3 regions of the Ectopseudomonas toyotomiensis genome follow, and region 1 is predicted to be linked to each of the others. Evidence: predicted binding sites of a transcription regulator. Region 1 holds the regulator's gene; each other region holds the start of a gene.
The links. The regulator sigma-54, encoded in region 1, starts transcription at its own class of promoters, with help from an activator protein. The targets are predictions, from matches to a motif close to ANTGGCATNNANNTTGCTNT.

Region 1 (9,556 bases):
CCAGACCGCCAGTGGCGATATCGACGTTTTCACCTCGGTGGGCAACCTGGCTTATTACGAGCAGAAGCCGGCCGTGGACAAGGACATCGTCAAGGCCTACGGCAAGACCATCCAGTACTTCGCCAGCAATGAGCGCATCGTACTGATCGACCAGGCCAAGGTGATTCAGGAAGGCAATACCTTCGAAGGCGAGAAGATCGTCTATGACACCCGCCGCCAGATCGTCAACGCCGGCCGCGCAACAGGCGGCAACGTCAGCACGCCGCGCCCGCGTATCGACATGGTCATCCAACCGAAGAACAAACCCGCGGATCAGCAGCAGTAATGGCCATTCTCAAAGCCCAACACCTGGCGAAAAGTTACAAGAGCCGCCAGGTCGTGCGTGACGTCAGCCTGAGCATCGAAAGCGGTCAGATCGTTGGCCTGCTCGGCCCCAACGGCGCAGGCAAGACCACCTGCTTCTACATGATCGTCGGCCTGGTACGCGCCGACCAGGGCCGCGTGCTGATCGACGACCTCGACGTCAGTCATCAGCCCATGCACGGTCGCGCGCGCGCTGGCATCGGTTACCTGCCGCAGGAAGCCTCTATCTTCCGCAAGCTGTCGGTGACCGACAACATCATGGCCATCCTGGAAACGCGCAAGGACCTGGACCGCGCCGGGCGTCAGGCGGAACTGGAAAGCCTGCTGCAGGAATTCCATATCCACCATATCGCCGACAGCCTCGGCATGAGCCTGTCCGGCGGTGAAAGACGCCGCGTGGAGATTGCACGGGCTCTGGCGACCAACCCCAAGTTCATCCTGCTCGACGAACCCTTTGCCGGGGTGGACCCGATCTCGGTGGGCGATATCAAGCAAATCATCCATCACCTCAAGACCAAGGGCATCGGCATCCTGATCACCGATCACAACGTGCGCGAAACCCTGGATATCTGCGAGACCGCTTACATCGTCAACGATGGGCAGCTGATCGCCGAAGGTAACGCCGAGACCATCCTCGCCAACCAGACGGTGAAAGAGGTATATCTGGGCCACGAATTCCGCCTGTAGGTCGCCCACTATTTCGCTACAGAAATATTGCAACCCCTAGGCAAAAACGAGAAATTCAGGCATATAATTTGCTTCCTGGCGGCGCTTCGGCGCCCTGATGTGGAAGGCGTAACTCGCCAGTAAATTAAGGTCTGCAATGAAACCATCGCTAGTCCTCAAGATGGGCCAGCAGCTGACGATGACCCCGCAGCTGCAACAGGCTATCCGCCTCCTCCAACTGTCTACCCTGGACCTGCAACAGGAAATCCAGGAGGCACTGGAATCCAATCCCATGCTCGAGCGCCAGGAAGACGGCGACGACTTCGACAACAGCGATCCGATGGCTGATGGCGCCGAAAGCGCCACCCCGACTCCGAGCAAGGAAGAGAGCTACCAGGAAACCGCCCCTACGGTGGACAACCTGGAAGAAGGCGAGTGGGGCGAGCGCATTCCCAACGAGTTGCCAGTCGACACGGCCTGGGAAGACATCTACCAGACCAGCGCCAGCAGCCTGCCCAGCAACGATGATGACGAGTGGGACTTCACCACCCGCACGTCCAGCGGCGAGAGCCTGCACAGCCACCTGCTGTGGCAACTGAACCTGGCGCCCATGTCGGACAAAGACCGGCTGATCGCCGCCACCCTGATCGACTGCATCAACAACGACGGTTACCTCGAAGAAACACTCGAGGAAGTGACCGAATCCTTCGACCCCGAGCTGGATGTCGAACTGGACGAAGTGGAAGTGGTACTGCACCGCATCCAGCAGTTCGAACCGGCGGGTATCGGCGCCCGCGACCTGCGCGAATGCCTGCTGCTGCAACTGCGCCAGCTGCCTGCCGGCACAGCCTGGCTGAGCGAGACCCAGCGCGTGGTCGGCGACTATCTGGAGCTGCTCGGCAGCCGCGATTACGCCCAGCTGATGCGCCGCACCAAGCTCAAGGAAGACGAACTGCGCCAAGTCATCGACCTGATCCAGCGCCTCAATCCACGCCCGGGTTCGCAGATCGAATCCAGCGAGCCGGAATATGTCGTGCCTGACGTGATCGTGCGCAAGCACAACGAACGCTGGCTGGTGGAACTGAACCAGGAGGCAATGCCGCGTCTGAGGGTCAACCCGCAGTACGCCGGCTTCGTCAAACGCGCCGACTCCAGTGCTGATAACACCTTCATGCGCAATCAGCTGCAGGAGGCACGCTGGTTCATCAAGAGCCTGCAGAGCCGTAACGAAACGCTGATGAAAGTGGCCACGCAGATCGTTGAGCACCAGCGCGGCTTCCTCGACTACGGCGACGAGGCGATGAAGCCCCTGGTGCTGCACGACATCGCCGAAGCGGTGGGTATGCACGAGTCGACGATTTCACGCGTTACCACGCAGAAATTTATGCACACCCCACGTGGCATTTACGAGCTGAAATATTTCTTCTCCAGCCACGTCAGCACCTCCGAAGGCGGCGAATGCTCGTCCACCGCGATCCGCGCGATCATCAAAAAACTGGTTGCAGCAGAAAACGCGAAAAAGCCGTTGAGCGACAGCAAGATCGCTGGTTTACTGGAGGCACAAGGCATCCAAGTCGCCCGTCGGACGGTCGCCAAGTATCGCGAGTCCCTCGGCATAGCGCCCTCCAGTGAGCGCAAGCGACTGATGTAGGCCAGATCGACTGAAGGCCTCAGGCCTTCAGGCCAACGTGTTCCGGCGGCGGGTCGAACCAGACCCGTCTCTTACACAAGGCAACAAGGAGAAAGCGGTATGCAAGTCAACATCAGTGGACATCAGCTGGATGTGACCGACGCCCTGCGTGACTATATCGGCGAGAAACTGGGCCGACTGGAACGCCACTTCGACAAGATCACCAACGTACAGGTGACCATGGAGGTCGAAAAACTCAAGCAGAAGATCGAAGCCACCCTGCACATCGCCGGCGGCGAAGTCGTCGCCAACGCCGAACACCAGGATATGTACGCTGCCATCGACCTGTTGGCCGATAAACTCGACCGTCAACTCATCAAGCACAAGGAAAAGCAGCTCGAACGCCTGCAAGGCGCCACGGCCCGCTAACATTCCCTATCCATGATCCGACTTGAAAATATCCTGACCCCCGGCCGTTCCCTGGTGAACGTGCCGGGCGGCAGCAAGAAACGCGTGCTCGAACAGATCGCCAACCTGGTTGCGCGCGATCTGCCCGACCTGGATGCCCAGGACATATTCGAAAGCCTCATCGCCCGCGAGAAGCTCGGCTCTACCGGCTTCGGCAACGGCATTGCCATTCCCCACTGCCGCCTGGCTGGCTGCAGTGCCCCGATCAGTGCAGTCCTGCACCTGGAGACGGCAGTCGATTTCGACGCCATCGACGGCGTGCCGGTCGATCTGCTGTTCGTGCTTCTGGTGCCGGAGGCGGCCACCGATGCCCACCTCGAACTGCTGCGCCAGATCGCCAGCATGCTCGATCGCCAGGATGTACGTGAACGTCTGCGCCAGGCCAACAGCGGCGAAGATCTCTATCAGGTCGTCGTGGACATTCAGAACGGTCAATAAACATGCGCCTGATCATCGTCAGCGGTCGCTCGGGCTCGGGCAAGAGCACCGCCCTCGATGTACTTGAGGACAACGGCTTCTACTGCATCGACAACCTGCCGGCCGGCCTGCTGCCGGATCTTGCCGAGCGTTTCCTGCCGCATAGCGACATGCTGCTGCCACAGGTGGCGGTCTCCATCGATGCGCGCAACCTGCTGAGCCAGCTCCAGCGCTTCCCGGAACTGCTCGACGAAGTGCGCAAGCGCAACATCCGCTGCGACGTGCTGTATCTCGACGCCGAAGACGAAACCCTGCTCAAGCGCTTTTCCGAAACCCGTAGACGCCACCCGCTGACCAACGACAACCGCTCGCTGGCCGAGGCCATTTCTTACGAAAGCCAGCTGCTGGCACCGATCACCGACCGGGCCGATCTGAAGATCGACACCACCCGCCTGAATCTCTACCAGCTGCGCGACACGCTCAAGCTACGCCTGCTGGGCCAGACGCAGACCGGTACCGCCTTTCTCGTCGAATCCTTCGGTTTCAAACGTGGCATGCCGGTGGACGCCGACCTGGTGTTCGATGCGCGCTGCCTGCCCAATCCCTACTGGAAGCCGGAACTGCGCGACCACTCCGGGCTGGATCAACCGGTGATCGACTACCTGGCCGCGCAACCGGAGGTCGAGGAGATGTATCAGGACATCCTCGCCTACCTGGAAAAATGGCTGCCACGCTTCGCCGCCAGCAACCGCGCCTATGTGACCATCGCCATTGGCTGCACCGGTGGTCACCACCGCTCGGTGTACCTGGCCAACCGCCTGAGCCAGGCACTCAAAGACTCGCTGAAGAACGTCCAGGTGCGTCACCGCGACCTCAGCTAAGGAATCCTGCCGCGATGCCAGCACGTGAAATCACCATCATCAACAAACTTGGTCTGCATGCCCGTGCTGCAGCCAAGTTCGTCGGTGTAGCGAGCACCTACCCTTGCCAGGTGCGCATCGGCCGCAGTGCCGAAAGCCTGGTAGACGGCAAGAGCATCATGGCGGTGATGATGCTGGCTGCCGGCAAGGGCACCAATGTGCACCTGCTGACCGAAGGCGAACAGGAGCACGAGGCGCTCGCTGCACTGGTCGGCCTGATCGAAAATTACTTCGACGAAGGTGAGTAGAAAGTCTTGGAGGGCAGTGTGCACGCCTCCCGCTACGCCAAGGCCGTATCCAGCACCATCATTAGACAAAAGCCCAGCACCAGCGCCAGACTGGCATCGCCTGCATGACCATTGCCATGCGCTTCGGGAATGATTTCGTGGATCACCGCGAACAGCATCGCCCCCGCAGCCAATGCCAGGCCCCAGGGCAACAGCATGTGCGAAACGCCGACCAGCCAGGCGCAGAGCACCGCGAACAGCGGTTCGACCAGGCCTGACGCCGCACCGATCAGTACCGCCTTGCCACGTCCCATCCCGGCACTGGCCAGCACCAGGGCGACGATCAGGCCCTCCGGTACGTCCTGCAGGGCGATGCCGATCGCCAGGCCATCGGCGCCACTCAAGCCCGCTCCCGCTGCCACGCCAACCGCCATGCCCTCGGGTACGTTGTGCAACATGATGGCGATGACGAACAGCAGTGTGCCAGGCGCCAGAACGCCCCGTTGCAGTTCGGCCGCGCCGATGCTCTGCCGTTGCGCCAGCACGCGGCCCAATCCCAGCAGGGCCGCGGCGCCCAGCAGCAGGCCAATGCTGGCCAGAGCCCCAGCCCCCCAGGACGTGAAACCCTGATCGCCGGCAACCTCGAGCGCCGGTACCAGCAGCGAGAACACCGTCGCCGCCAGCATTACACCGCCACCGAAGCCCAGCAGCCTGTCGCGCCAGCGCCCGGACAGCTCGCCCATGAACAGCACCGGCAAGGCGCCGACCGCCGTGCCGGTGGCGCACAGCACGCCGCCCTGCAACGCCCGTAGCAATTGTGGCTGAACCGTCTGGTCGATCAGCACGGCAACCTGGATGAACAGCAGCAGACTGCCACACAGCAGAATCACGCCGCCGAGCAGATAGCGCAAAGCCCGGCCATTGAGGTCGGGTAAGGAAGTGAGCAAGGTTCGCATCGTGTTCGCTATCCGCCTGTTCAGCTCAGGGCCTGTCGGTATCGGTGCGCCACTTCGTCCCAGTCGATGACGTTGTAAAAGGCGCCGATGTATTCCGGCCGACGGTTCTGGTAGCGCAGGTAGTAGGCATGCTCCCAGACGTCCAGCCCCAGAATCGGCGTGTTGCCGTGCATCAACGGGCTGTCCTGATTGGCGCTGCTTTCCACTACCAGTGTCCTCTGCGGCGTTACGCTCAGCCATGCCCAGCCGCTGCCGAAACGGCTCAGCGCGGCCTTGGTAAAGGCCTCCTTGAACGCCGCGAAACCACCCAGCTCGGCATCGATCGCCGCCGCCAGTTCGCCAGCAGGCTTGCCCCCTCCGGAAGGCGACATGACCGTCCAGAACAGCGCGTGGTTGGCATGCCCCCCGCCCTGGTTGATCAATGCCCCGTGCAGGCTTGGCGGCATCTCGTCCAGGCGAATCAGCAGCTCTGCCACCGGTACTTCTGCATAGGACGTTCCCTCCAGTGCCGTGTTCAGATTGTTTATGTAGGTCTGATGGTGCTTGCTGTAATGGATTTCCATGGTCTGCGCATCGATATGCGGCTCCAGGGCATCGTAGGCGTAAGGCAGTGGCGGCAGGCGATGAGGCATGAGCGTTCTCCTTCAGTGATAGTAGCGGCCATGACTGGCAGGTTTGACGGTGGGACCTTGCCAGGCATGACGCTGCGTGGCTCCTAGCAAGCGATCGGTGCGCGGGAAGGCGCCGTGCTCGCTGATGAACTGCAACAGCTCCACGTAGGTACGGCGGCTGTGATGCAGGGCGATCTCGCGCAGCGCCTGCGGCCGCTGGCTGTCAGCCAGGGTCTGGAGCAGGCGCTCGTGGCTGGCGCAGAGGTTTTCCGCGGCCTCCTCCGGTTGCCCCAGCGCCAGGTGCAGATCGGCCAGGTTGTGATGGGAAATCACAAAGGCCGCCACCGCCATGTTGTGATCAGGCCAGCGCCCGAACATCACCTGAGCCTCTGCCAGCGCCTGCAGGTAGAGCTCGCGAGCCCGTACCCAGTCGCCCTCGGAGAAACAGCGGTTACCGGCTTCGATGGTGGTTTTCCAGTGCTCCATGACAGACCTCCTGATGAGAGCCTTTCCACGCTCTGCCGTCTCGACCTGCACGTGCCAATAACGTGCACTGACTGCATGGCCGAACCTGGCGCGTGAACAGACGCCGAAAAGAAAGCGGCTCAGAGGCCGCCTTCGGTGAGTTTTTCCGGATTAAGCAGTTGCTCGAGTTGCGCTCGCGACAGATCGGTGTGCTCCAGTGCCACCTCGATGATCGGCCTGCCCTCGCGGTAGGCCTGCTTGGCGATGTCGGCGGCCTTGAGATAGCCGATCAGCGGATTCAGCGCCGTGACCAGGATCGGATTGCGCTCCAGCGCCTCCCTGAGCTTGGGCTGGTTGACCTTGAAGCTGGCGATGGCGCGGTCGGCCAACAGGTGACTGACGTTGCTCAGCAGTTGCATGCTGTAGAGCAGGTTGTCGGCGATCAGCGGCAGCATCACGTTCAGTTCGAAGTTGCCGGACTGTCCGGCGATGGCGATGGCCGCGTCGTTGCCAATCACCTGCGCCGCGACCATGGCCGCCGCCTCGGGGATCACCGGATTGACCTTGCCCGGCATGATCGAGGAGCCGGGCTGGAGGGCCTCCAGTTCGATCTCCGCCAGCCCCGCCAGTGGCCCCGAGTTCATCCAGCGCAGGTCGTTGGCGACCTTCATCAGCGAAACAGCCGTGGTCTTGAGCTGCCCAGAGACGGCCACAGCGGTGTCCTGCGAGCCGATCAGCGCGAAGAAGTTGCCCGCGGTGGTGAAGTTCACGCCGGTCAGGCCGCCCAGCTCACGGCAGAACTGCTCAGCGAAGCGAGGATGGGCGTTGACTCCGGTACCCACGGCGGTGCCGCCCTGCGCCAGCGCTTGGAGGCTCGGCTGCAGCGCGCGCAGATGCTCGATATTGGCCTGGATCTGCTGCCCCCAACCGTCCAGCACCTGGCTCATGCGCACCGGCATGGCATCCATCAGGTGGGTGCGGCCGGTCTTGATGTAGGGCTGAACCTCCAGCGACTTGTCGCACAGCACCTTGAGCAGATGACCGAGCGCCGGCAGCAGGCGTTCATGCAACTCGATGGCGGCACTGACGTGAATGGTGGTGGGGATGATGTCATTGCTGCTCTGGCCGCAATTGACATGATCGTTGGCGCTGACCTGGTCACCAAGAATGCGGCTGGCCAGGGTGGCGATCACCTCGTTGGCGTTCATGTTGGAACTGGTGCCGGAGCCGGTCTGGAACACGTCCACCGGGAAATGCGCCATGAAGTCGCCTTCGAGCAGCTGCTGGCAGGCCGCAACGATGGCATCGCCCATGGCTGGGTCGAGTTGCTGCAACTCGACGTTGGCCCGCGCGGCAGCGGCCTTGGCCAGAATCAGCGCACGGATGAAGGGTGCCGGCATGCGCTGCCCGGACACCGGGAAGTTGTTGACTGCGCGCTGGGTCTGCGCACCATAGAGCGCCGTGCTCGGCACCTGCAGTTCGCCCATGCTGTCGCGCTCGATACGGAAGTCACCGCGGGTGTCACTCATAGGAATGTCCTTGTGCCGATTCATGGAATGAGAGGGAGGGTTGCAGGCGCAGGGTCGCCAGACGATTGAGCAGGAGGTTCAGGCTGCGCTGACGAGGAATATCGTTGGCCTGTTGCTGCATGACCCGCAGGGGCCGGTAGGCACGATCCAGGCAGAGGGCACGCCAATGCCAGGGCAATGCCGGGTCAGAGGCGGTGTCGAGTAACAGCGCCAGCGTGATGCGCGAGACCCGCCAGGCATCCAGCAGGCCGCGCTCCACCAGTTGCCGCCCGTGCCATTCGTGGAAATCGAGCAGGCGGGGTTCATCGGGGCGCAGAGCGCAGCGCACGAGAAAGCCCTGCCAATGCCAGCAGTTCAAGCAAGGCGTGAAGAAGGGATAGAACATGGGTGTCCACCTATCAATGAAATGATATTTATTCTCTTTTGAGAAAAATAATCAATACACAGAATATGTGGACTTTCATTCGGAAGCTGGTCCGCTCTCACCTGAGTCGGACCGCAGCTTGCGGGATACGCGCGGCCCGCAAGGCCGCGCGTTACTTACTGTCAGAGAATGGCGGCACTCAGCTACCGGCGACAGTCATCTTCTCGATCAGCACCGAGCCCGTGCAGATATTGCCGCGACGCTCGAGATCACGACCGACTGCAAGGACCTGACGGAACATGTCGCGCAGATTGCCGGCGATGGTTACCTCCTGCACCGGGAACTGGATCTCGCCGTTCTCGACCCAGAAGCCCGCCGCGCCACGCGAGTAATCGCCCGTCACCAGATTCAGCCCCTGGCCCATCAGCTCGGTGACCAGCAAACCGCGGCCCATGCGACGAATCAGCGCCTGCTGATCCTCGTCACCATGGGTGACGAACAGGTTGTGTACGCCACCAGAGTTGGCGGTGCTCGGCAGGCCCAGTTTGCGCCCGGAATAGGTGCCGAGCACGTAGGACACCAGCTCGCCCTTTTCCACGAACGGCTTGGCGTAGGTGGCCAGGCCATCGCCATCGAAGGTGGCACTGCCGAGCGCACGTGGCAGGTGCGGGCGCTCGTCAAGGGTCAACCACTCGGGAAACAGGCGCTGGCCGAGGGCTCCTTCGAGGAAGGAGGACTGGCGATACAGGTTGCCACCCGAAATCGCCGCCAGCAGGTGGCTGAACAGCCCACCAGCCAGCTCGGCGGCGAACAGCACCGGCACTTCGCAGGTCGGCACTGGGCGTGCCCCCAGACGGCTGACCGCACGCTCGGCGGCGCGCTGGCCGATACCCTTGGCATCGGCCAGCAGTTCGCCCTGACGATTGACGTCATACCAGTA
Region 2 (9,556 bases), 1.7 Mb from region 1:
TATTTCCGGCAGGCGCGAGGCGCCCGCCAATGAGGAGCCACCATGGACTGCACCCAAAACCTGAGCCTGGGCGACCCGCTGGAACCCGTGCGCAAGGCCACCGCACAGATGCTGAACGAACGCGACCACAGCTTCTCGCTGCCGCAGCCGTTCTACAGCGACGAACGCCTGTTCCAGGTCGACATGCAGGAGATCTTCAACAAGGAATGGCTGATCGCCGGCATGACCTGCGAAATCCCGGCCAAGGGCAACTTCCTCACCCTGCAGATCGGCGATAACCCGATTCTGGTCATTCGCGGCGCCGAAGGACAGATCCATGCCTTCCACAACGTCTGCCGTCACCGTGGCTCGCGCCTATGTGTCTCGGACAAGGGCAAGGTCGCCAAGCTGGTATGCCCTTACCACCAGTGGACCTACGAGCTGGACGGGCGCCTGCTGTTCGCCGGCACCGAAATGGGCGCCGATTTCGACCTCAAGGACTACAGCCTGAAACCGGTGCAGTGCAAGACCGCTGGCGGCTACATCTTCATCTCCCTGGCGGAAAATCCGCCGGCCATCGACGAGTTCCTCGCCACCCTGGCGCATTACATGGAACCCTACGACATGGAAAACACCAAGGTGGCCGTGCAGACCACCCTGATGGAAAAGGCCAACTGGAAGCTGGTGCTCGAGAACAACCGCGAGTGCTACCACTGCAATGGTTCGCACCCGGAACTGCTAAACACCCTGCTGGAATGGGATGACGTCACCGATCCGCGCGCCAGCCAGGCGTTCAAGGATCAGGTCGCCGAATGCACCACCCGCTGGGACAAGGACAAGATCCCCTACGCCCACGCCAGCTTCGGCCTGCGCAACCGCATCGTGCGCATGCCCCTGCTCAAGGGCACCGTATCCATGACCATGGACGGGAAGCAGGGCTGCAAGAAACTCATGGGCCGCATCACCGACCCTGACCTGGGCTCCATGCGCATCCTGCACCTGCCGCATTCGTGGAACCACTGCATGGGCGACCACATGATCGTCTTCACCGTTTGGCCGATCAGCGCGCAGCAAACCATGGTCACTACCAAGTGGCTGGTGCACAAGGATGCCGTCGAAGGTGTCGACTATGACGTCGCCCGCCTGCGCCAGGTGTGGGATGCCACCAACGACCAGGATCGCCGCCTGGCCGAGGAAAACCAGCGCGGCATCAACTCCACCGCCTACCAGCCGGGCCCGTACTCGAAAACCTACGAGTTCGGCGTGATCAACTTCCTCGACTGGTACAGCGAGCGCATGCTCAACAACCTCGGCGACACCCCGGCGCAATCGCTGCGCCAGGTGGCGGGCGAGTGATGACGCTCAGCCTGCTGGTGGTGATCGCGCTGGCCGCCTATGGGCTGCTGGCCTGCAGGCCACAGCGCGGCTGAAGCCGCTCAACACCTAACGGCGCCCCAACAAAAAGCCCCGCCAGATCGCTCTGGCGGGGCTTTTCATTTAAAGCCGAGGCGAGTCGCTAAGCGTCAGGCCTTGTTGGCTTTCTTGGCAGCGCGGGTACGCTCGCCTTCGTCGAGGATCTTCTTGCGCAGACGGATCGACTTCGGCGTCACTTCGCACAGCTCGTCATCCTGGATGAACTCCAGCGCCTGCTCCAGGGTGAAGCGAACCGGCGGCACCAGGGCGATGGTTTCGTCCTTGCCCGAAGCGCGCATGTTGTCGAGCTTCTTGCCTTTGGTGGGGTTCACACCCAGGTCGTTGTCGCGACTGTTCAGGCCAACGATCTGACCGTTGTAGATTTCCTGGCCATGCTCGACGAACAGCTTGCCGCGCGCCTGCAGGGTTTCCAGGGAGTAGGTCAGGGCCTTGCCGGTATCGATCGACACCAGTACGCCGTTCTGACGCCCAGACATGCTGCCCGGCTTGACGGTGTCATAACGATCGAAGATCGAGGTCAGGATGCCGGCGCCGTTGGTCAGGGTCAGGAACTGGTTACGGAAACCGATCAGACCGCGAGCCGGGATGTTGTATTCCAGGCGCACACGGCCTTTGCCGTCCGGCGACATGTTGGTCAGGTCGCCCTTACGCAGGCCCATTTCTTCCATGACCTTACCCTGGGATTCCTCAGGGATGTCGATGGTGACGTTCTCGAACGGCTCCTGCTTGACGCCGTTGACTTCGCGAATGATCACTTCCGGACGGCCAACGCCCATTTCGAAACCTTCGCGACGCATGGTTTCGATCAGAACCGAGAGGTGCAGCTCACCACGGCCGGAGACCTTGAACTTGTCGGCGCTGTCGCCTTCTTCAACACGCAGAGCCACGTTGTACAGCAGCTCCTTGTCCAGGCGCTCCTTGATGTTGCGGCTGGTGACGAACTTGCCTTCCTTGCCGCAGAACGGCGAATCGTTGACCTGGAAGGTCATCGAGACGGTCGGCTCGTCAACGGTCAGCGGCTTCATTGCTTCGACATGGTTGATGTCGCACAGGGTGTCGGAGATGAACAGCTGATCCATACCGCTGACGCAGACGATGTCACCGGCGGTGGCTTCTTCGACGTCTACGCGGTGCAGGCCGTGGTGGCCCATCAGCTTGAGGATACGGCCGTTACGCTTCTTGCCGTCGACGTCGATGGCAGTCACCGGGGTGTTCGGCTTGACCTTGCCGCGAGCGATGCGGCCAACGCCGATGATGCCGAGGAAGCTGTTGTAGTCCAGCGCGGAGATCTGCATCTGGAACGGGCCGTCGAGGTCGACGTTCGGTGCCGGCACGTGGTCAACGATTGCCTGGTACAGCGGGGTCAGGTCTTCGGCCATGGCGGTGTGGTCGAGACCGGCAATGCCGTTCAGGGCGCTGGCGTAGACGACCTGGAAGTCGAGCTGCTCATCGGTGGCACCAAGGTTGTCGAACAGGTCGAAGATCTGGTCCATGACCCAGTCAGGACGCGCGCCCGGACGGTCGATCTTGTTGATCACGACGATCGGCTTGAGGCCGGCTTCGAAGGCCTTCTTGGTCACGAAGCGGGTTTGCGGCATCGGGCCGTCCTGGGCGTCGACCACCAGCAGTACGGAGTCGACCATGGACATCACGCGCTCGACTTCGCCACCGAAGTCGGCGTGGCCGGGGGTGTCGACGATGTTGATGCGGTAGTCGTTCCACTTGATGGCGGTGTTCTTGGCCAGAATGGTAATGCCGCGCTCTTTTTCCTGGTCGTTGCTGTCCATCACGCGCTCGTCGTTGAGCTCGTTACGCTCAAGGGTGCCGGACTGACGCAGCAGGGCGTCGACGAGGGTGGTTTTGCCATGGTCGACGTGGGCGATGATGGCGATGTTGCGCAGATTTTCGATCACTGTGTGTATCTCGATCAGAGGATTCGGTGTGTCGCCCAGCCTGGACGACGAATATGAAGAAAACTGTTTCAGCGAGCTGAATGGGGTTTCACCGCTGGCGAACGGTCGGGAGGGCGATGGCGGATACTTCCGCCATTGAGCCCCGGCGTTCTATGCCGGACGATAAACGCGCACATTGGCATGTCCCTCGCTCAGCAGATGGTGGGCATGCAGACGGCTCATCACGCCCTTGTCGCAATACAGCAGGTACTGGCGGTTCTCATCCAGTTCCTTGAATTTGTTGTTCAACGCATAGAACGGCAGCGCCTGCACTTCGATGCCCGGCACGTCCAGCGGCTCGTCTTCGGCGGCATCCGGGTGGCGGATATCGATGACGATCTGGCCGGCCAGTGCTTCACGTACTTCCTCGACCTGCACGTCCTTGCCCAACTCGTCGATCACGCGGTCGATGGGCAGTTGGGTGGCGCGTTCGAGGGCGCGATCGAGGATGGCCATGTCGAACTGCGCCTCCTCGTGCTCGATGCGGTAACCGCGTGCCTTGGTGGTCGGGTTGACCGAGATCACGCCGCAGTACTCAGGCATGTTCTTGGCGAACTCGGCGGTGCCAATGCGCGTGGCAGTGTCGATGATGTCCTGCTTGTGGCTGGCGATCAGCGGGCGCATGACCAACATGTCGGTGGCCGAATCGATCACCGCGAGGTTGGTCAGGGTCTGGCTGGAAACCTGGCTGATCGCCTCGCCGGTGACCAGCGCCTCGATCTGCAGCTTTTCGGCGACACGGGTGGCAGCGCGCAGCATCATGCGTTTGAGGATCACGCCCATCTGGCTGTTGTCGACCTTGCCGAGAATCTCGCCGACCACTTCCTCGAACGGCACGCTGACGAACAGCACGCGCTGCGAGCGGCCGAACTTCTGCCATATATAGTGCGCCACTTCCATCACGCCCAATTCGTGGGCACGACCGCCGAGGTTGAAGAAGCAGAAGTGGCTGACCAGGCCGCGACGCATCATCTGGTAGGCCGCCACGGTAGAGTCGAAGCCACCGCTCATCAGCACCAGGGTCTGCTCCAGCGAGCCCAGCGGATAACCGCCGAGGCCTTCATGACGGTTGTGCACCACGAACAGGCGCTGGTCGCGAATCTCCATGCGCACTTCGACGTCCGGCTTCTTCAGGTCAATGCCGGCAGCGCCGCACTCAAGGCGCAGGCGCGAACCGACATGACGCTCGACATCGATGGAGGAAAACGCGTGCTTGCCACCGCGCTTGCAACGCACGGCGAAGATCTTGCCCGGCAGCTGCTCGGCGTAGTGACGCTTGCAGTGCTCGGTAATCTCGTCCAGATCGCCCAGCGGGTATTCATTGACCTCGAGAAACAGGCCGATGCCAGGCGTGTTGCGCAGGCGTTCGGTCATCTCGGCGAGCAGCTTGGGATCGTCCAGATCGGTTTCGACCTCGAGGTTGTCCCAGACACCGGTCACCCGCAGTTCGGGGTCAAGATCGCGCAGCACGGAGCGAATGTTCTTCCCCAACTGGCGGATGAACTGCTTGCGCACCGGGCGGCTCTTGATGGTGATTTCCGGGAAAACTTTGACGATGAGCTTCATGAATAGGCCGCCCACTTAGGGGACGAAAAAACAGGGGCGCGGATTATAGCGGAAATTGTTCAAGCTTTGACCAAAAATACTGCACCAACCACACAGCGCACCAAAATGGATCTTCATCGAAATTAAAGGCCCTTAAATGGTGCAAATATTTCTGACGAATTACCGCGCAGACGGCGCAGCACCTGAGTTTCGCGGCTTCTGCCCAATAAAGGGCACTGGCATGCAATTTGCTCCCTTGTGAGGCAGGTCGCCCTGGAGGACTATCCCGCCGGGCTTCACCGCATCTTCAAGGCTTATCGATAAGAGCCTTTTCCACCTGGAGGACAACATGTCTAAGGCTGTTCAACTGATCAAAGAACACGACGTGAAGTGGGTAGACCTGCGCTTCACCGACACCAAGGGCAAGCAGCACCACGTGACCATGCCGGCCCGTGACGCCCTGGACGAAGATTTCTTCGAGCACGGCAAAATGTTCGACGGCTCCTCCATCCATGGCTGGAAAGGCATCGAAGCCTCCGACATGATCCTGATGCCGGTAGACGATACCGCCGTTCTGGACCCGTTCACCGAAGAGCCGACCCTGATCCTGGTCTGCGACATCATCGAGCCGAGCACCATGCAAGGCTACGACCGCGACCCGCGCTCCATCGCCAAGCGCGCTGAAGAGTTCCTCAAAGGCACCGGCATCGGTGACACCGTATTCGTTGGCCCGGAGCCCGAGTTCTTCATCTTCGACGAAGTGAAGTTCAAGTCCGATATCTCCGGCTCGATGTTCAAGATCTACTCCGAGCAAGGCTCCTGGATGACCGACGGCGACGTCGAAGGCGGCAACAAGGGCCACCGCCCAGCCGTCAAAGGCGGTTACTTCCCGGTTCCGCCGTGCGACCACGACCACGAAATCCGTACTGCCATGTGCAACGCCATGGAAGAAATGGGCCTGGTCGTCGAAGTGCACCACCACGAAGTGGCCACTGCCGGTCAGAACGAAATCGGCGTGAAGTTCAACACCCTGGTGGCCAAGGCTGACGAAGTTCAGACCCTGAAGTACTGCGTACACAACGTCGCCGACGCCTACGGCAAGACCGCCACCTTCATGCCGAAGCCACTGTACGGCGACAACGGCTCGGGCATGCACGTGCACATGTCGATCTCCAAAGACGGCAAGAACACCTTCGCTGGCGAAGGCTATGCCGGCCTGTCCGAAACTGCTCTCTACTTCATCGGCGGCATCATCAAGCACGGTAAGGCCCTGAACGGCTTCACCAACCCGTCGACCAACTCCTACAAGCGTCTGGTTCCGGGCTTCGAAGCTCCGGTGATGTTGGCCTACTCGGCTCGCAACCGCTCCGCCTCGATCCGTATCCCGTACGTTGCCAGCCCGAAAGCCCGCCGCATCGAAGCGCGCTTCCCGGACCCGGCTGCCAACCCGTACCTGGCCTTCGCTGCCCTGCTGATGGCCGGTATCGACGGCATCCAGAACAAGATCCACCCGGGCGATGCAGCCGACAAGAACCTGTACGACCTGCCGCCGGAAGAAGGCAAGCTGATCCCGCAGGTTTGCGGCAGCCTGAAAGAAGCCCTGGAAGAGCTGGACAAGGGCCGCGCGTTCCTGACCAAGGGCGGCGTGTTCTCCGACGACTTCATCGATGCTTACATCGAGCTGAAATCCGAAGAAGAAATCAAGGTGCGCACCTTCGTACACCCGCTGGAATACGACCTGTACTACAGCGTCTAAGCCAGTTTCGCGCCGCCTCGTGCGGTGCTCTCGAAAGCCCCGCCCGGCCCTGCCTGGCGGGGCTTTTTCATTTCCGCCGTAGGGTGCGCCGCGCGCACCGAGAACCCGAGGCCCAGCAGCAGATAGTGCGTACAGCCCTGGCGACCCCACGACACCCAACGGAATCCGCGCCCATGGCCCGAGCCGATTTGTAGCCAAACATCACAGCCATGGCGCCCTGCGCTTGCCAGGAACAGCCAGCAGTGCAAGGCTTAGCGCATCATCCGCGGAAGGATCGGCCCATGCGCCCGTTACTCGCCTGCCTGCTGCTTGCCCTGGCCTTACCGGCCAGTGCGCAGATCTACAAATACATCGACGCCAACGGCAATACGGTCTTCACCAACCAGCCGCCCGATGGCGCAGCAGCCGAGAGCGTCAACCTGCCGCCAACCAATACGGTAGAGATGCAGACGCCCAGCATTCCTGCAGACACCAGCGGCGACACCTCAGCACAGAGCGCGGCCCCTTACTCCGTGTTGAGCCTCACCGGTATCCCGGATGATGAAGCCATGCGCGCCAACAACGGCACCTTCGTCGTCGGGGTGAACATCCAGCCACGCCTGCAACCCGGCCACCAGCTACGGCTGATTCTCGATGGCGAGCCATACGGCCAGGCCAGCAATGTACCGAGCCTGCAGCTGACCAATGTCGAGCGCGGCGAGCACAGCCTGGCGGTGGCAGTGGTCTTGGGTGACCGCATCATCCAGCAGAGCGCCACCGAAACCTTTACCGTGCAGCGCATCAGCGTCAACAGCCCTGCCCGTCCACCTGTCACGCCACCGCGTCCGACCCCAAGACCTGCGAACTGATCACGATGCGTACACTGCTGCTCTGCCTGCTGTTCATCACCCAAGCAGCTTCGGCCCAGGTCTATACCTATATCGATGCTGAAGGTAACCGCGTTTTCACTGACAAACCGCGCAGCAGCAATGCCGAACGGGTGATGCTCGCGCCATCCAACAGCGCGCAAATGAGCCAGCCCCAACCCACGGTGCGCATGGCCCCGCCACCTGCGGTAAGCAAACCGACCGTGCACTATCAGGTGCTGCGCATTCTCGTGCCGGAGCCGGACGCCTCGATCCATAACGGTTCCGGCGACATGATCGTCACCCTCAACAGCGAGCCGGGCCTGCTGCCCGGCCACAGCTATCGGTTGCTGCTCGATGGCGAGCCCCAGGGCGAGACAAGCCGCAGCCCGGTCTTCTCCCTGCAGCACGTCGACCGCGGTACGCACCAACTGGTGGCAGAAATCATCGACTCCGCTGGGCTCATCGTCGAACGCACGCCAGCACAGCCCTTCCACATGCACCGCATGACCCTGGCGCAGAAGCGCAAGATCAATCCGTGCAAGAAGGATGAATACGGCGTTCGCCCCGAATGCCCGCTGAAAGACAAACCCAAGGAAGAGGTCAGCATCCTTCCCTTCTTCTGAATTCGATCGCACCTTAATGGTGCAATCGAGCGCACCACCTCCTAAGCTCTCCCTGTTTTGGGTCGCTTTTCCCCGCCCTGCTTCGCCGCAGCACCACCAAAACCTGGCAGACCGCACAAATAATGCGTCTTTTCGGGGCCTTGGTTTGCTTCTTGCATTTTCCTGCCCATTGCCGGAAAGCACTGCCTATGACCATCAATGACGCGCTGCACCGCCTGCTACTCGACAACCTGACCACCGCTACCCTGCTGCTCAACAGCCAGCTGTGCCTTGAGTACATGAACCCGGCGGCGGAAATGCTCCTGGCCGTCAGCGGCCAGCGCAGCCATGGTCAGTTCATCAGCGACCTGTTCACCGAATCGCCAGAGGCGCTGTCGTCGCTGCGACAGGCGGTGGAGCAGGCACATCCGTTCAACAAGCGTGAAGCCGTACTGACCTCGGTCACTGGCCAGACGCTGACCGTCGACTACGCCGTCACCCCACTGTTCAGCAAGGGTGAAACTCTGCTGCTGCTGGAGGTGCACCCGCGTGATCGCCTGCTGCGCATCACCAAGGAAGAGGCGCAGCTATCCAAGCAGGAAACCACCAAACTGCTGGTGCGCGGCCTGGCCCATGAAATCAAGAATCCACTCGGCGGCATTCGCGGCGCAGCACAACTGCTGTCGCGCGAACTGCCCAACGAAGAGCTCAAGGACTACACCAACGTCATCATCGAAGAGGCCGACCGTCTGCGTAACCTGGTCGACCGCATGCTCGGTTCGAACAAGTTGCCGTCGCTGGCGATGACCAACGTGCACGAGGTGCTCGAGCGCGTCGCCAACCTGATCGAAGCGGAAAGCCAGGGCAGCATCACTTTGGTGCGCGATTACGACCCGAGCATTCCGGATCTGCTGATCGACCGCGAACAGATGATCCAGGCCGTGCTCAATATCGTGCGTAACGCCATGCAGGCCATCGCCGGGCAGAAGCACGACATGGGCCTCGGGCGCATCAGCCTGCGTACCCGCACCCTGCGCCAGTTCACCATCGGCCACACCCGTCACCGCCTGGTGGTCAAGGTCGAGATCATCGACAACGGCCCCGGCATCCCGCCTGAGCTGCAGGAAACCATCTTCTATCCCATGGTCAGCGGGCGTGCCGACGGCACCGGCCTGGGCCTGGCCATCACCCAGAACATCATCAGTCAGCACCAGGGTCTGATCGAGTGCGAGAGCTATCCCGGCCACACCGTATTCTCGATCTTCCTACCGCTGGAACAAGGAGCGCCCACGCCATGAGCCGCAGTGAAACCGTCTGGATTGTCGACGACGATCGTTCCATCCGCTGGGTACTGGAAAAGGCCCTGCAACAGGAAGGCATGACCACCCAGAGTTTCGACAGTGCAGACGGTGTACTCGCCCGCCTGACCCGCCAGCAGCC
Region 3 (9,556 bases), 760 kb from region 1:
TGATGTGCCGCCAGTTGCACACTGCCAAGCGCACCCATGCACAGGGTGGCGAAGGTGAACAGCCCCTGCTCGGCGGCGTAGGTACCGCCAATGGGCAGGCCCAGGCGCAGCAGGGCGCGCATTTCCGCCCCTTGTGGGCGGCCCATACCGCCCCGCAGTTTGTAACGGTGGTAGGTTGGCGAGAGCAGGATGTACAGCGCCAATGCCAGTGCCATGGTGCTGCTGACCAGCGCAGTGGTCATGCCGATGCCGCTCAGGCCCAGACTGGGCAGGCCGAACCAGCCCTTGATCAGCGCGTAGTTGATGACGAAGTTGGCGATGGTGCCGACGATGCTGATGGCCATCACCGGGCCGGGATGACCGATGGCACTGGTGAAGCCGCGCAGCGCCATGAAGCACAGGTAGCCAGGCAAGGCCAATGACAGTGGGCGCAGGAACTCCATGGCCTGGCTGGCCGCGCCTGGATCCTGACCCAGATGCGGCAGCAGCGGGCCCAGACTGTTAAGGCACAGCGCACTGGCCACGCCCAGCAGCATGGCCAGCCACAAGCCATTCTGGATCAGGCGCGTGATACCCCGCGGATCGTCCGCGCCATGGCGGATGGCGATCAGGCTGCCCACCGCGGCGATCACTCCGGTGCAGAAGATCGAGAAGATGAAATAGCAGGTGGCGCCCAGTGCACCACCGGCCAACTGCTGCGGGCCGAGCATGGCCATCATCAGCGTGTCGGTGAAAATCATCAACGCGTGGGCCAGCTGTGCGGAGATCAGCGGGCCGGCCAGGCGCAGCAGCGCACCCAGTTCGTGGCCAAGGGAATTCTTCATGATGAGTAAAACTTCGGCAGGGTAAGCATCCCCAGGCTGTCGGGGAATGAGCAATGACCGCTATTCTGTGGTTCTTGTCGATTGCTCACAAAAGGAAAATAGCCATGCCAGGCATGATTAAAACTCATGGTTCGATGCGGTGAGCCGTCGTTTACCACCGCTTTACGCCCTGCGCGCCTTCGAGGCCGCAGCCCGGCACGCCTCCTTCACGCGCGCCGCCGAAGAGCTGGCAATCACCCAGAGCGCGGTGAGTCGGCATATCCGTACGCTGGAGGAGTACTTCGCCTGCCGTCTGTTCGAGCGCCGTGGCCGCAGCCTGCACCTGACCGATCCGGCCCGTGCCCTGCTACCGGGGCTGAGTGAGGGTTTCGATGCACTGGAGCGTGCCAGCGCTGTCTTGCACGCCGACGATGAGGTGCTGCGCCTGAAGGCACCGTCGACCCTGACCATGCGCTGGCTGTTGGCACGCCTGTCGCACTTTCGTCTGGCCAACCCGGACAGCGAAGTGCAGCTCACCAGCGCCTGGATGGACGTGGACAAGGTCGACTTCCGCCATGAACCCTTCGACTGCGCGGTGCTGCTGTCCGATGGTCAGTTTCCAGATGAGTGGGAGAGCGTGCTGCTGTTCGAGGAGTGGCTGATTCCGGTGTGCGCTGCCGGCGATTCCGAGGCCGGCCCCTGGTCGCTGGCGCGGCTGCGCGCGGCGGAGCAACTGCACCCGACGCCGGATCGCCGCGACTGGCGGCGCTGGTTGCAGGCTACAGGCCTGATCGAACAGGTGCCGCTGAAGAGCGGGCAGCTGTTCGACATGCTCGAACTGGGCATCGTTGCGGCGGCACGCGGTTATGGCGTGTCCATTGGTGATCTGCTGATGGTGGCCGAGGACGTGAATGCCGGCCGGCTTGGGGTGCCCTGGCCGACCGCGGTATTCAGTGGCGACAGCTACTATATGGTGTGGCCGCGTGGACATCGTGCGCAGACACGTCTGCAGCGTTTGCGTGACTACTTGCTGGCGGAGGTCGCCGCGCTGTCACTGCCAGGGGTCGAGCGCTTGCGCTGAACGATCATGGCCAGCGCTAAGGGCTCTGGCAGCCATCCAGGACCGGGCAGGTCGACTGTAATGTGGCAAGGATGCTCTCTATAGGCATGAGTGCCATCATCTATTGAGCGATCGATAAAACCTATCAATCATCACTTCGTCACACTGTTTTGATAATAAATGACGACCGTATGGCGCTTTGATATTGACCGAGCTGAGTGCTCAAGTATCCTCGCGGCCTTTCGCCAAGTCATATGACGACTGGGTGGTATCGAAATTGCCTGAGTTATCTGCCCATATGCTCGTGGGCGCACATCTGGAGTCCTCATGAATCCTCCTCGCTCTCGTATAGCCCTGCAACTGGCTGCCATGCTGGCTTTGGTGCTGGTGATGCTGATCAGTATCAGCACCCTGTTTGCCCTGCGCTCACTCAACGAGGCCAATCTGGTCACTCGCGAAAAGCACCTGGGCAGCGAGGCGGGGCTGCTGGCCGACCAGCTCGAAACCTTCCACGGCAGCCTGCGTGAGAGCACGCAGCGGCTGGCTGGATTGTTCGAACAGCGCTTCAGCACGGGGCTGCAGGTGCGCAGTGAAGAGCGTGTGAACGTTGGCAGCATGCAGACACCTGCGCTTTACCTGGGGGCTACGCGCTTGAACAACGAGTTCACCGAGGTCGATGACTTCACGCGCATGACTGCGGGTGTGGCCACGGTATTCGTGCGTGACGGTAGCGAATTCATCCGCATCACCACCTCGCTGACCAAGCAGGATGGCGCTCGTGCTCTGGGAACGGCGCTTGATCACCAGCACCCGGCCTATCAGCGCCTGCTGGCCGGGCAGAGTTACGTGGGCCGGGCTTTGCTCTTCGACCGCAACTACATGACCCAGTACACCCCCGTGCGTGATGGTAGTGGGCAGGTCATTGCGGTGCTGTTCGTCGGCTTCGACTACACCGACGCGCAGAAGCTGCAATTCAACAAACTCAGCGAATTTCGCATTGGCGAAACAGGCTCGCTTGCCCTGCTCGACGAGCAGGGCAAGTGGCTGGTCAAGCCTGCTGGTACTGGCGCTCTGGATACACTGCCGGCAGCCCTCGGCGATCTGATCGCACACTCGGGGGACGGCGGTTTCTGGAACGATGGCCAGAATGAATTCTACAGCGTCGCCATGCCCTTTACCGGCGGACCCTGGGTGGTGCTGGCGAGCATGCCGCGCGAGGAAATTCAGGCCGTTACCTGGCGTGTCGGTACCCAGTTGGCCATCGGTAGTGCACTGACCCTGCTGCTGGCGGTGATCGCCGTGGTCTGGTTGCTGCGACGCAAACTGCGCCCGCTGGGCGATCTGGTCCAGCAGGCGCAGGCGCTCGGTGCCGGTGATCTCGGCGCGCGTATGGCGCAGTCCAGTGACGATGAAATCGGTGAGCTGGCGCGCAGTTTCAACCGCATGGGCGAGGCGCTGGCGAGCATGGTGGCGGGTATTCGCAGCGCAGCTCAGGATGTCAGCGCGCGCTCGCAGGGGATGTCCATGCTGTCGCGTGACGCCTATCAGGGCATCGATCAGCAATCCGGTGAGATCAGCAGCATGGCCGGCGCGGTGGAGGAGTTCAGTGCCACCTCGCAGAACATCGCCGACAACATGCGCAGCACCGAACGCCTGGCCAGCGACAATGCCCAGCAGACCCGCATCGGGCGTACCTCGATGGATCAGGCTTCCGAAGCGTTGGTGCAGATCGCCGAAGCACTTGAGCAAACCTCCACGGCGATCAACGGCCTCGGCCAGCGCTCCCAGGAGATCGGCGGTATCGTCAGCGTCATCACCGCGATCGCCGACCAGACCAACCTGCTGGCGCTCAACGCTGCCATCGAAGCAGCGCGGGCCGGCGAGCAGGGCCGCGGTTTTGCCGTGGTCGCCGACGAGGTGCGCAACCTGGCTGGACGCACCCGTGAGGCGACCAACGAGATTTCCACCATGATCGGCAGCATCCAGAGCGAGACCAGCAGCGCCATCGCCACCATGGAGCACGGCCGACAGTTGATGCAGGACGGCCTGGAACGTAACGCCAAGGTGGCTGCGGCGCTGGCGCAGATCAGTGAGCAAAGCGCCGAGGCCGGCGAGCAATTCGCCGCCATCACCACCGCTACCAGCGAGCAGAGTAGCACTGCGACCGTGCTAAGCGCCAACCTGCAGAGCATCGCCCAGGCCAATGGCGAGCAGCGTGAAGTGGTGGCCAACCTGGCCGATACCGCGCGCGAGCTGGATCGCCTCGCCGCTCAGCTGCGTCAGGAGGTCGAGCGCTTCCGCTGATTCATCCCGCGGCGGGGCGATACTGCAGTGCTTCGGCCAGATGTTCCCGGCTGATCTGCTGCTGCTCCGCCAGGTCTGCCAGCGTGCGCGCCACCTTGAGCACTCGGTGCGCGGCGCGTAGCGACAGGCCGAGGCGTTCGCAGGCGCTCTCCAGCCACTGGCGATCCGCGCCGCTCAGGGCGCAGTGCCGACGCAGGCCTGGCAAGTCGAGAAAGGCATTCGCCGTCCCTTGACGTTGCAGTTGTCGCTCACGAGCCCGCGCCACTTTGGATGCCGCCTGCACAGTGCTTTCGCCATCTTGTGGTGGGGCGTTCAATATCGTCGTTTCGCGGGCGACCGTCAGGTGCAGGTCGATGCGATCGAGCAGTGGCCCGGACAGCTTGGCGCGGTAACGCTGAATCTGCTCCGGTGTGCAGCGACAGCGGTTGCTCGGGTCCCCCAGATAGCCGCAAGGGCAGGGGTTCATGGCGGCAACGAGCTGAAAACGCGCGGGGAAACGTACCTTGTCGCGTGCCCGGGCAATGACGATGTGGCCGCTTTCCAGCGGTTCTCGCAGCACCTCCAGCACTTTCCTATCGAATTCCGGCAGCTCATCAAGGAACAGGATACCCATATGGGCCAAGGTGATTTCGCCAGGCTGCGGGCGACTGCCACCCCCCACCAATGCCGGCCCGGAGGCGCTGTGGTGCGGCGTGCGAAAGGGGCGCTGCGGCCAGTGCTGCAGCGGCAGATGGCTGGCTACCGAATGGATGGCGGCGACCTGCAGCGCCTCGCTCTCGTCCAGCGGTGGCAGCAAGCCGGGCAGGCGGCTGGCCAGCAGCGTCTTGCCGGTACCGGGTGGGCCGCTGAGCAGCAAGTTATGCGATCCCGCGGCGGCCACCAGCAGCGCACGCTTGGCGGCCAACTGGCCCTGCACTTCGGCCAGATCCGGATAGGGCAGGCTCTGCCTGAGCAGACCTTGGGCGGCGTAGGGTTCGAGAGGAGCACTGCCGTTGAGGTGCGCGGCGATCTGCAGCAGGTGCTCGACGGCGATTACCTTCAGCCCCGAGGCCAGGCTGGCCTCTTCGGCATTGGCCTGTGGCACCAAGAGGGTGCGCCCGGCTGCGCGCGCGGCCAGGGCGGCCGGCAATACGCCCTGCACGGGACGCACCGCGCCTGACAGTGCCAGTTCGCCCAGGCATTCGCATTCATCCAGGGATTGAGCCGGCACCTGGCCGCTGGCCGCAAGAATCCCCAGAGCGATGGCGAGATCGAAGCGGCCGCCGTCTTTCGGTAAATCGGCGGGCGCGAGGTTCAAGGTGATGCGTTTGCTGGGGAATTCGAAGGCGGCATTGAGGATGGCGCTGCGCACGCGATCCTTGCTCTCCTTGACTGCTGTCTCCGGCAGGCCCACCAGCGTCAGGGAGGGTAGGCCGTTGGCCAGGTGCGCTTCGACGGTGACGGCCGGTGCTTCGACGCCGACCTGGGCGCGGCTGTGGACGATGGCCAGGGACATGATCTCTCCTTGATCAGTCCACCTTCCTGTGGGATCAGTCGGTGGATGGGTTCAGCTTGGCTTCCAGTTCGGCGACCTTTGCTTCCAGCGCCTCGAGGCGGGCGCGGGTGCGGGCCAGGACTACCATCTGGCTGTCGAATTCGTCACGGCTGACCAGATCGAGCTTGCTGAAACCGCTCTGTAGCAGGGCTTTGAACTGCGCTTCCAGTTCGGCGCGAGGCAGCGGGCTGTCGCCGCTGAAAAGACGCGAGGCGTGGCTACTGAGAGTGTCGAGCAAGGCTTTCGGCGGCAGCATGATCAGGTTCCGTAAACAGACGGTCGGCAGTGTAGCACGCAGCCAGCGGCGGGACGGTCTAGCACTGGTTGCACGATTTTTGAGCATTACTCAATGTGTCGATGCACCAAGTTTGTGCGTTGCATTCGACGTGAATGACCGGTCACCGTGGCTGGAAGCTGTTAAAGGCCTGATAGATAGCGCTTTTGCGTGAGCTGGCAAGCTTTCTGCTTAGACCCCAGCGACGCATGCACCGATGCAGTTCTGGTGCTGCAGGCGAAGCGGGGGAGTGCTTCGTCGGGAGCGGTTGGTGGGTATCGACCACGCCAGGCTGGAGCGGTCGATGCATTACAAAAGCCAGACACTGCGCTTAGACTTGAGCCGGGTTCGCAATTCCTGGGGCAAGTCCACCTTACACGGGAGAAAGTTTCATGAAGCTAGTCACTGCCATCATCAAGCCGTTCAAGCTGGACGACGTGCGCGAGTCGCTGTCGGAGATCGGCGTGCAGGGCATTACCGTCACCGAGGTCAAGGGCTTCGGCCGCCAGAAAGGCCATACCGAGCTGTATCGTGGTGCCGAGTATGTGGTCGACTTCCTGCCCAAGGTGAAGATCGACGTGGCCATCGCTGACGATCAGCTCGATCGCGTGATCGAGGCCATCACCAAGGCCGCCAACACCGGCAAGATCGGTGACGGCAAGATTTTCGTAGTCAACCTGGAACAGGCGATTCGTATCCGTACCGGCGAAACCGATACCGACGCGATCTAACAAGCCTCCGAACCCCACGCCCCAGGAGTAAACCCATGACTCTGCGAACTTTCGCAGGGCTAGGAGCCCTTTTGTCCTCGAATTCTGGCTTTACGCTGTTTTCGAGGGCCAAAGCCGGAGCTGGCGATGTCTTCGCCGCTCTGCTGTGCCAGACCCTCTTTGGTCTTGCGCTCGGCCTAGTGATGGGAATGCCTGGTCGCCTCACGGCGCAAGGGGTTCCGGTGATCCAGAGCGAGCGTGGCAACGACCTGTAAGCATGCGGAACGCGTCCTGAGCCAACCTGGACGTTTCAACCGAACAGCGCACAACAAAAGCGCCGGCAAGAGGTGAAAAATGGATAACACAGCATTGACTGCATTGCAGTACGGCTTCGATACCTTCTACTTTCTGATCTGTGGTGCCCTGGTGATGTGGATGGCAGCGGGTTTTGCCATGCTCGAATCCGGCCTGGTGCGTGCCAAGAACACCACCGAGATTCTGACCAAGAACGTGGCGCTCTATGCCGTGGCCAGCGTCATGTACCTGGTGATCGGCTACCACATCATGTACTCCAGCCCGGAAGGCGGCATCCTGCCGAGCCTGGGCTTCCTGATCGGTGACGAGAACAGCGTCGACTCGGTACTTGCCGGTGGCGACGATGCACCTTACTACTCGGCGCGTTCGGACTTCTTCTTCCAGGTGGTGTTCGCCGCGACCTGCATGTCGATCGTGTCCGGTGCCGTTGCAGAGCGCATGAAGCTGTGGGCCTTCCTGGCTTTCGCCGTGGTCATGACCGGCTTCATCTACCCGGTTCAGGGTTTCTGGAAATGGGGCTCGGGCTTCCTCAACGAAGCTGGCTTCCTCGACTTCGCCGGTTCCGGCGTGGTTCACATGGCCGGTGCCGCCGCTGCTCTGGCTGGTGTTCTGCTGCTCGGTGCGCGTAAAGGCAAATACGGCGCCAATGGCCAGGTCAACGCCATCCCGGGTGCCAACCTGCCGCTGGCGACGCTCGGCACCTTCATCCTGTGGATGGGCTGGTTCGGCTTCAACGGCGGCTCGCAGCTGAAGATGAGCACCATCGAAGATGCCAACGCCGTTGCCCAGGTGTTCGTCAACACCAACATGGCAGCCGCCGGTGGCCTGATTGCCGCGCTGATCGTTGCCCGCATCCTGTTCGGCAAGGCTGACCTGACCATGGCGCTCAACGGTGCCCTGGCTGGCCTGGTGGCCATCACCGCCGAACCGCTGACCCCGAGCGGCCTGCAGGCGACTCTGATTGGCGGCGTGGGTGGTGTGCTGGTGGTGTTCGCCATCCTCGGTCTGGACAAGGTCAAGATCGACGATCCGGTTGGTGCCATCTCCGTACACGGTGTGGTCGGCATCTGGGGTCTGCTGGCTGTTTGCCTGACCAACAGCGATGCTTCGCTGGGTGCTCAGTTGCTGGGTATCGGCAGTATCTTCGCCTGGGTCTTCATCGCCAGCCTGATCGTCTGGAGCATCATCAAGGCGGTGATCGGTCTGCGCGTCAGCGAAGAAGAAGAATACGAAGGTGTGGATATCGCCGAGTGCGGTATGGAGGCCTACCCGGAATTCACCAACAAGTGATCCTCCGGTAAATCGCAAAGGGCGCCTTCGGGCGCCCTTTGTTTTTTCTGGCAGCACGCTAGAATGCGCGCGCTGGAGCCATCGAGAGTGAGAGCGGCATGTGGCAGCAACGCATCATCAGTCTGCGCCCGCGTGAGCGCGGTTTTCATCTGGTGACCGAAGAAGTGCTGGCAGCATTGCCGGAACTGGCGCAGGTACGTGTTGGTCTGTTGCATCTGTGGCTGCAGCACACCTCGGCATCGCTGACGGTCAACGAGAACGCCGATCCCGCGGTACGCCGCGATTTCGAGCGCTTCTTCAACCGTCTGGTGCCGCAGGGACAGGCGGGCTACGAGCACGATTACGAAGGGCCGGATGATTTGCCGGCGCACTTCAAGGGCAGTCTGCTGGGCTTTCAGCTACAGCTGCCGATACAGCAGGGACGGCTGGCACTTGGTACCTGGCAGGGGATCTACCTTGGTGAGCATCGCGATCATGGCGGTGCTCGGCGAGTGGTGGCGACCTTGCATGGTGAGGCTATTTGAATTTTTTCCGGTCGAGCGGTGTACATCGCGCGACTGGGCTATAACTAACCTGCTTTTCGCAAGTCATGAGGTTGAACATGAGCGACGAAGACCTGGAACAAGACGATCTGGACGGGGCTGACGAGGACGATGGTGAGGAGCTGGCTGCTGCCGATGACGGCGACAGCGGCGACGATGAAGGCGATGGTGCGGTCGTAGCCAGCGGCAAGAAGAGCAAGGCCAAAGCCGTTGAAGTCGATGAGCTGCCCAGCATCGAAGCCAAGCAGAAGGAGCGCGATGCCCTGGCGCGTGCCATGGAAGAGTTTCTCTCCCGTGGTGGCAAGGTGCAGGAGGTGGAGCCCAATGTGGTCGCCGACCCACCCAAGAAGCCCGACAGCAAATACGGCAGCCGCCCCATCTGAGGACGGCTAGCTACAAGGAACCCGCCCCTGTGGCGGGTTTTTTGTTGCCCATATCCCCGGTGGCACCCCTCGAGGCTTGCGCGCAAAAAACGCTGCCGACGTCGATGGCGCGGCATAGGGTGCGCCGTGCGCACCGATGTCGTGCGTGGCTCGAGCCTAGACGCGCCGCGACGCCGTGCGGGTCAGCGCGTCCAGCTGCCCAGCAGTGCCGGTAGTTCGGCCAGGCTGGCGATCTGCGCGTCCGGGGTCGTTTCACCCTCCCAGGACCGCCCTTGCGGGTTGAACCAGATCGCACGCATCCCGGCTGCCTGGGCGCCGGCAATGTCGTCACTGGGGTGATC

Region 2: glnA (glutamate--ammonia ligase) is a predicted target of sigma-54. The motif match lies at 5,146-5,165, and genes of this name have one in related genera.
Region 3: glnK (P-II family nitrogen regulator) is a predicted target of sigma-54. The motif match lies at 6,151-6,170, and genes of this name have one in related genera.

The regions. Positions count from the first base shown of each region.
Region 1 is NZ_CP070505.1:3,348,070-3,357,625, reverse strand. Features, by position in the region: gene lptA (lipopolysaccharide transport periplasmic protein LptA) at 1-325, shown strand, start outside; gene lptB (LPS export ABC transporter ATP-binding protein) at 325-1,050, shown strand; gene JWV26_RS15335 (RNA polymerase factor sigma-54) at 1,187-2,680, shown strand; gene hpf (ribosome hibernation-promoting factor, HPF/YfiA family) at 2,780-3,088, shown strand; gene ptsN (PTS IIA-like nitrogen regulatory protein PtsN) at 3,101-3,565, shown strand; gene rapZ (RNase adapter RapZ) at 3,568-4,425, shown strand; gene JWV26_RS15315 (HPr family phosphocarrier protein) at 4,440-4,712, shown strand; gene JWV26_RS15310 (ZIP family metal transporter) at 4,745-5,647, opposite strand; gene JWV26_RS15305 (superoxide dismutase) at 5,668-6,279, opposite strand; gene JWV26_RS15300 (tetratricopeptide repeat protein) at 6,292-6,744, opposite strand; gene JWV26_RS15295 (class II fumarate hydratase) at 6,864-8,252, opposite strand; gene JWV26_RS15290 (FagA protein) at 8,245-8,637, opposite strand; gene pmbA (metalloprotease PmbA) at 8,816-9,556, opposite strand, start outside.
Region 2 is NZ_CP070505.1:1,677,608-1,687,163, forward strand. Features, by position in the region: gene gbcA (glycine-betaine demethylase subunit GbcA) at 43-1,335, shown strand; gene typA (translational GTPase TypA) at 1,503-3,326, opposite strand; gene thiI (tRNA uracil 4-sulfurtransferase ThiI) at 3,477-4,931, opposite strand; gene glnA (glutamate--ammonia ligase) at 5,260-6,666, shown strand; gene JWV26_RS07735 (DUF4124 domain-containing protein) at 6,948-7,514, shown strand; gene JWV26_RS07740 (DUF4124 domain-containing protein) at 7,520-8,137, shown strand; gene glnL (nitrogen regulation protein NR(II)) at 8,326-9,414, shown strand; gene ntrC (nitrogen regulation protein NR(I)) at 9,411-9,556, shown strand, end outside.
Region 3 is NZ_CP070505.1:2,590,264-2,599,819, forward strand. Features, by position in the region: gene JWV26_RS11945 (NorM family multidrug efflux MATE transporter) at 1-824, opposite strand, end outside; gene JWV26_RS11950 (LysR substrate-binding domain-containing protein) at 964-1,884, shown strand; gene JWV26_RS11955 (methyl-accepting chemotaxis protein) at 2,191-4,167, shown strand; gene JWV26_RS11960 (YifB family Mg chelatase-like AAA ATPase) at 4,169-5,662, opposite strand; gene JWV26_RS11965 (accessory factor UbiK family protein) at 5,697-5,957, opposite strand; gene glnK (P-II family nitrogen regulator) at 6,368-6,706, shown strand; gene JWV26_RS11975 (hypothetical protein) at 6,742-6,960, shown strand; gene JWV26_RS11980 (ammonium transporter) at 7,040-8,290, shown strand; gene JWV26_RS11985 (secondary thiamine-phosphate synthase enzyme YjbQ) at 8,389-8,814, shown strand; gene sutA (transcriptional regulator SutA) at 8,892-9,215, shown strand; gene JWV26_RS11995 (HAD family hydrolase) at 9,398-9,556, opposite strand, start outside.